Regions from separate parts of the Bacillus sp. DX3.1 genome, predicted to be linked through region 1. Evidence: riboswitches for the same ligand, from Rfam matches in the RefSeq annotation. Region 1 holds a riboswitch; each other region holds the start of a gene.
What was found. Region 1 has a riboswitch for lysine ahead of QRE67_RS14100 (amino acid permease). Riboswitches for the same ligand answer to the same signal wherever they lie in the genome.

Region 1 (2,280 bases):
TTTATGAGTTTATAATGAAAAATTGATAGGATTTTATTCTTTTAGTTCACATTTATCAAGCGGAATCACTTTTGTTTTATTTTTAAATTTGTAACCTAACCAAACGACTAGGAAGAGTGGTAAACCAATATAAGAAACAAGTACACCGTTCCAATCAATGGATTCTCCTGTAAACGCTCCGTAGTTTTGTCCTAGGATAACAATGGAGCAAAGTACAAAGGCGAAGATAGGACCAAATGGGAACCATTTAGCTTTGTAAGGTAAATCTTTTAAATCTTTCCCTTGTGCGATATATGCTTTTCGGAAACGATAATGACTGATTGCAATTCCGATCCATGCGATAAAGCCTGACATTCCAGAAGCGTTTAGTAGCCAAATATATACAACACCGTCACCGAATAAAGAAGCTAAGAAAGCAACGCAACCAACTAAAGCCGTCGCAATTAATGCGTTAACAGGTACACCGCGGCTGTTTAATTTTCCTAAAAATTTCGGTGCTTTACCTTCACGAGCTAAATTCCAAAGCATACGAGCGGAAGCATACATGCCAGAGTTACCAGCAGAGAGAACAGCAGTTAAAATAACAGCGTTCATAACCGATGCGGCAAATGCAACACCTGCTTTTTCAAATACAAGTGTGAATGGACTTACCGTTACATCACTTGCTGCAAGACTTTCATTTGTATATGGGATTAATAGACCGATTACAAGAATTGCGAAGATATAGAATAAAAGAATACGCCAAAAGATCGAGCGAATTGCTTTTGGAATACTACGTTCTGGATCTTCTGTTTCACCGGCTGCGACACCTAATAATTCAGTTCCTTGGAATGAAAATCCAGCTGCCATAAATACACCTACGATTGCCATGAAACCACCGTTAAATGGTGCATCAGCAATTGTGAAGTTTTCAAAACCGACAGGTTCACCGCCCATAATGCCAAAGATCATCATAAATCCAACAATTAAAAAGATAATAACAGTTGCCACTTTAATGAGTGCAAACCAGTATTCTGCTTCTCCAAAGCCTTTTACAGATAAATAATTTAAAAGAAACATAATGACTAAACAAATGCCACTCCAAAGTAAAGAAGGAGTATTTGGAAACCAAAACTTCATAATTAATGTTACAGCTGCAAGTTCAGCGGCAATTGTAATGGCCCAGTTGTACCAATAGTTCCATCCAAGTGCAAATCCAAGTGATGGATCGACAAATTTTGTTGCATATGTGCTAAATGAGCCTGCAACAGGCATGTAAGCAGCTAATTCAGCTAAGCTTGTCATTAAAAAGTAAACCATAATTCCAATTGCGGCGTATGCTATGAGAGCACCACCAGGTCCTGCAGTGTGAATGACACCACCGCTGGCAAGAAATAGTCCGGTACCAATTGTACCGCCGAGAGAAATCATTGTAAGATGGCGAGATTTCAATCCACGCCGTAGTTCACCTTGTCCTTTGGCGGATTGATTTGTAGAGGTAGATTGTTTTGTAGCGCTATTCATGTTCAACACTCCTTTTCTTGTAAGATAGGAAGGAGCGGGGGAGATAAATACAAAAAACCACCAAAGTAGTTTGGCGGAACGTTTCACAAATAACCACCCCATCATACCCTTCCGTTAAGATAGCACCCCACGTTTACACGGTAATTTGTAAACGTGACAGTTCTGTTCCTGTTTGGAGACAGCCCCAGCCCAATACTTCCAGAGAAGAAGTACAAACTTCGGCAGCTTTTCCTTTCAAACGGGTTCATTGACATTCTCTGTGTCTCAGCCGTTCTACTATTAAAAGCCGCAACCTCTACCTCATCGGATTGATGAGGATTTGTTTATTGCTATGATTTTTGATATATGGCAATTGTAATGACTTTCTGAAAATATTGCAAGGTATTTTGTAGGAAAAAATCAAAAAAGATCGGTTATTGTATAGGAAACGTTTTCAAAACTCCACCCGAACCTAGTATTATGTAAAAAATTTTAAAAAAGAATCGAAGAAAAACCCTGTTATACAAATATTTCGCAAAAAAACATGAAAAACCCTTCTGAATTAAGAGAAAATTCAGAAAATTAAATTCGACATTATTTTACATGATGTCTTCTATAGGAACGATATGTTAACAATGTAGGGAAGGAAATTGGTGAATTTGAAGTATAATTTCTATGAAATATTAAAAATATGTAAATGAAAATAAAAAGTAAGCAAACCATATGTCTGCTTACCTTAATTTCGTATATGTTTCTAAATAAATCCATTTTGATTTTTCGACATATAGCTGCGGCTAT
Region 2 (2,280 bases), 1.2 Mb from region 1:
CTATTATTTGGTTCATCACCATAAGTTGTAGTTGACATGTTTGAATAAGCTACCAGTTTCAAGACGAATTCGCAATTTGAATCGTTCCATGTTGCGATAGCCGTAATCTCGACGCTTGAGTAGCTTGATTTTATTGTTTGTTCCTTCTGTAATCCCATTTGAATAAGGATGGATGGCACAGGCAAGGAATGCTTCTTTTCGACTCAAAAGTGTTTTCGCAATCTTCCTCATAACGGCACTCGGTCCAAATGTGAAGCTGTCAAACCATTGTTGAATGCGTCACTCTGCCATGCAGTTTATCCAGCTTTTCAAAGCAAAACGGAGGTGCTGAAGGGATTTTGTATTTACATAATCCGTCTTAGCAAAAGTTGAGTTATTTATAAAGTGAAACTTCAATCAGTGGGGGTTTTCTTCATCCCCCACTGATTATTAACCCGCAAATAGCGTATGTAAAATCACCGTTTCTCTTTAGTACGCTTGATTTACAAGTGCTTGCTTAATATTATGCATAGTGAAGAAATATTCATTCCCCTATTAGCTTAGGATATGCATAGAAATTTCTTATTACTCTATATATCCATTTTGATTTTTCGACATATAAGCCGCGGCTATAGATAACAAAAGGTGACCTACACCCGTTTTCTCTCTTTGTTTTCACTATGTCTGGCGCAGGAAAAGGATCTGACCGCTTCTATGCATGAACGGATGCTCTCTCCCACCTAAAAAGAAAGGTTTTATGTCGGTTTTTTAATTTGTATTTATATAGTTCAGCTTCTCAGTGATAAACCTATTATTTTTTCAATAATAATAGGTTCAATATTCTGAATATTAATGAACCACTTGATTTCCTGAAATATTTTCATTATTATAAAACAAATGTTACCAATAACTTCATAAACCAAACACTCTCGCCCAAAACGTGAGATAGAGGTTGCAACGCTTATAAGTATTCTAAAGGAGACACAGAGATGTCGATGAATTTAGAAGAAAGGAAGTGTTGCCGAAATTGATAAGTTTCTCTGCACATATCAATTGGGGCTGTTTTCGAATAGAAACAGAACTGTCATATATACAGACGTGTATGTATGAAGAGCTATCTACAAAAAAGAGATATCACATTTTATATGATATTCCCTTTTTTGGCGGTTTTTTTATTAGCTCCTTTTTCTGTTTCCCTTTTCCTGTAACAGCACCATCCTCACTTATTTGAGATGGTGTTTTTTTATTTTCTTTCCGGTAACTACAGGAATAAAGGGGATTTCTAGATTTCTCTCTTATGTGTTGTCACACCTTTCCTGACCTTTTAACAAATATGGACGAAAGAAGGAATATGCAATGGAAACGATTGTTCAAAAATTTGGTGGTACTTCAGTCGGAAGTATTCAGCGCATTCAACATGTAGCAGATTTAATCATTGAAGAATATGAGCGAGGGCACGGTGTTGTCACTGTTGTCTCCGCAATGGGGAAAAGCACCGATGAATTAGTTTCACTAGCTACTGCTATTACGGAAAATCCTAGCAAACGTGAAATGGACATACTTCTGACAACTGGTGAACAAGTAACCATTTCCTTATTAACAATGGCACTACAAGCAAAAGGTTATGCGGCAATTTCACTAACAGGATGGCAAGCTGGTATTACAACAGAATCTGTACATGGTAGTGCACGGATTACTGATATTAACCCAGAACGCATTCAATCATATTTACAAGAAGGAACAATTGTAATTATCGCTGGTTTCCAAGGATTAAGTGAAGAAAAAGAAATTACAACACTTGGCCGCGGTGGCTCTGATACAACTGCCGTTGCATTAGCTGCTGCACTTAAAGCAAAAAAATGCGATATTTATACAGATGTAACAGGAGTTTACACGACCGACCCACGCGTTGTAAAAGACGCTTATAAACTAGATGAAATTTCTTATGATGAGATGCTAGAACTGGCAAATCTCGGTGCTGGCGTACTTCATCCACGTGCAGTTGAATTTGCGAAAAATCATAACGTAATATTAGAAGTTCGCTCAAGTATGGAACAAGAAAACGGAACAATCGTAAGGGGAGAATGTAACATGGAACAACAATCAATCGTAAAAGGTATTGCATTTGAAGATAATATTACACGCGTAACTATTAAAGGATTAGAGCAAGGCTCACTTGCAACCATCTTCTCTACATTAGCTAATGCTCACATTAATGTTGATATCATTATTCAAAGCATTACAAATGAAGGAACTGTACATTTATCCTTCTCTATTCATTCCAATGACTTAAAAGAAACA
Region 3 (2,280 bases), 1.9 Mb from region 1:
GTTCCTGATAGTGTTGAGAATAAGAACACTTGCGACATAATATTTGTTAGTCGCAAGGAATGAATCGGACTTCCCTTTTTGTTTGTTTTTGCAAAGAATGAAGGGAAGAATCCTTCTTTTGCTGCTTGATACGGTACTTCTGAGCTTAATAAAATCCAGCCTAGAATGGAACCGAATAAGGAAGTAAGGGCAAGAAGTGCCATTAATTTCCCACCACCATGTCCCATTGCAGCATTTAATGCATCTGCTAATGGACGTTCAGAAGTTTGTAATTTATCAATGTGAAGAACACCCATTGTTAAAATGGTAATTCCTAAATAAATTCCTACTGTTAAGAGTAAGCCCGTTACAGTTGCTCGTTTCACAACTTTGGGGGATACAGCGCGATTCGATAATAATACAGCTGATTCGATCCCAATAAATGCCCACAATGTTGTGAGAGCGGCTAAGTTTACTTGTGAAAGTAGTCCATGTGAAACGCCTTCTTTATCGATCATCGCTGTATACCATTGACCAAATTTTGAGGCTTGAAATGCAAATAATGTCACAACGATGAACAGAAGGAATCCAGTAACTTTCGTTGTTGTTGCTAAAAAGTTTAATTTTCCAGCTCCATTTACACCGTTTGTTAAAATCAAATGTGTGCCCCATAGCAAGAAAGAACAGATGGAGAACGTAATGAGTTTTCCAACTTCAATATCAAAAGAACCAATTGAAAATAAAAGACGCGTATCTTTCATAATTGGGAAGAAAAGCGATAAGTAACCCGCAAAAGATGTAATAATAGCAACGTTACTCGCCCAGTTTGCAACCCAATAGCCCCAAACCATGCTAAAACCAGCCATTTTTTTCTTTTTTGGTGATTTGAATAAAGCGTATGCGTGACTTTGTGGCCCTGTTGTTAAATCAGGACGACGAATTGCTAAATTACCGAAAACAAGCGCTAGCATTAAAACACCAAATCCTGTTGTTAACCAAGCTAACGTAACGCCGAGCGGGCTAGCTGTTTGTGCCAATGTACTTGGCACCATAAAAATACCAGCGCCAACCATGTTACCGACAACAAATGCTGTCAGTACCCAAAAGCCCCATTTTTTCTGTTGCATAAAAGAATACCTCCAAAGTTAGTATAACCAAGTCAAGCGAGGAGATATGTATGTCTTCCGAAAAAGGAAGAAAAGCAAGTTCCATACAAAACAAAAAAAAGCACGTGGAATTGTCGTTACGCGCTTTCTATCTTATAAGAAACCCACGACATACCTCTCGATAGCTCTCCACAAGCAAAATGCCTGTGACAGTTCTGCACCTATTCAATGCAGACCCAGCAAGAATGTACAGTGGGTACTTCTTACTTCGGCAACCATTCCTTTCTCATTCGTTCATCAATGCCACTACATTTCCCGAAATGATACTCTTAATGACTGCAACCTCTACCTCACCGAGATACGAATGAGGATTTTATGTATAAAGTTAACGTAATCAAGGGTAACAAATGTATTTTTATTCGTCAATGGATATAGTAATAATCAGACTATGGTGAACACTTTGTCATTAAGAGCAGGAAGGAAAGCTTTATATTATTGTTGTGTTTTCGTGTTTCTACAATAAAAAAGAAGCTGATAGCCAAAAGTCCACGACAAGTGGTCTCTTGGCTCAGCTTCTATATGAAAAATTATACTAAGTTTAGTACAGTTACTTTCTCGCGTGTCATAGATTCAAGGCTCTTGCGAATACCTTGTGCACCCATACCAGAACCTTTTACACCGATGAATGGGAAGTGGTCAGGGCCACGCTCTGTACGTCCGTTAATTTGAACGGAGCCAGTGTCGATTTTGTTTGCAATTGCAAATGCTTTATTAATATCTTTTGTGAAGACACTTGCTTGCAGACCAAATTCTGATTTATTGGCAATTTCAATTGCTTCTTCATCAGAAGAAACGCGAATGATTGGAAGAATTGGGCCGAATGGCTCTTCCCAAGCAACTTTCATTTCTTCTGTAACATTGTCAATTAATGTTGGGTAAATTAAGTTGCGTTCACGTTTATTACCGATCACGATTGTAGCGCCTTTTTCTACTGCATCGTCAACTAATCCTTGAACGAAATCAGCAGATTTATCGTCGATTAATGGCACGATTGTGCTGTCTTGTTCTGGAGAACCGACAGATAATGCAGCCACTTGTTCTTTTAATAAGCTTACAAGTTCGTCTGCTACTTTTTCATTTACAAGCACGCGTTTAATTGCTGTGCAACGTTGACCTGAATAAGAGAATGCACCAC

Region 2: it holds a riboswitch for lysine, as region 1 does, so the genes downstream of both, QRE67_RS08480 (aspartate kinase) here and QRE67_RS14100 (amino acid permease) in region 1, are expected to answer to the same signal.
Region 3: it holds a riboswitch for lysine, as region 1 does, so the genes downstream of both, QRE67_RS04540 (amino acid permease) here and QRE67_RS14100 (amino acid permease) in region 1, are expected to answer to the same signal.

Annotation. Positions count from the first base shown of each region.
Region 1 covers NZ_CP128153.1:2,866,939-2,869,218, reverse strand. The annotation lists gene QRE67_RS14100 (amino acid permease) at 34-1,503, opposite strand; lysine riboswitch at 1,616-1,809, opposite strand.
Region 2 covers NZ_CP128153.1:1,701,088-1,703,367, reverse strand. The annotation lists gene QRE67_RS08485 (transposase) at 16-276, opposite strand; lysine riboswitch at 918-1,104, shown strand; gene QRE67_RS08480 (aspartate kinase) at 1,336-2,280, shown strand, end outside.
Region 3 covers NZ_CP128153.1:923,456-925,735, forward strand. The annotation lists gene QRE67_RS04540 (amino acid permease) at 1-1,106, opposite strand, end outside; lysine riboswitch at 1,260-1,441, opposite strand; gene QRE67_RS04545 (NADP-dependent glyceraldehyde-3-phosphate dehydrogenase) at 1,673-2,280, opposite strand, start outside.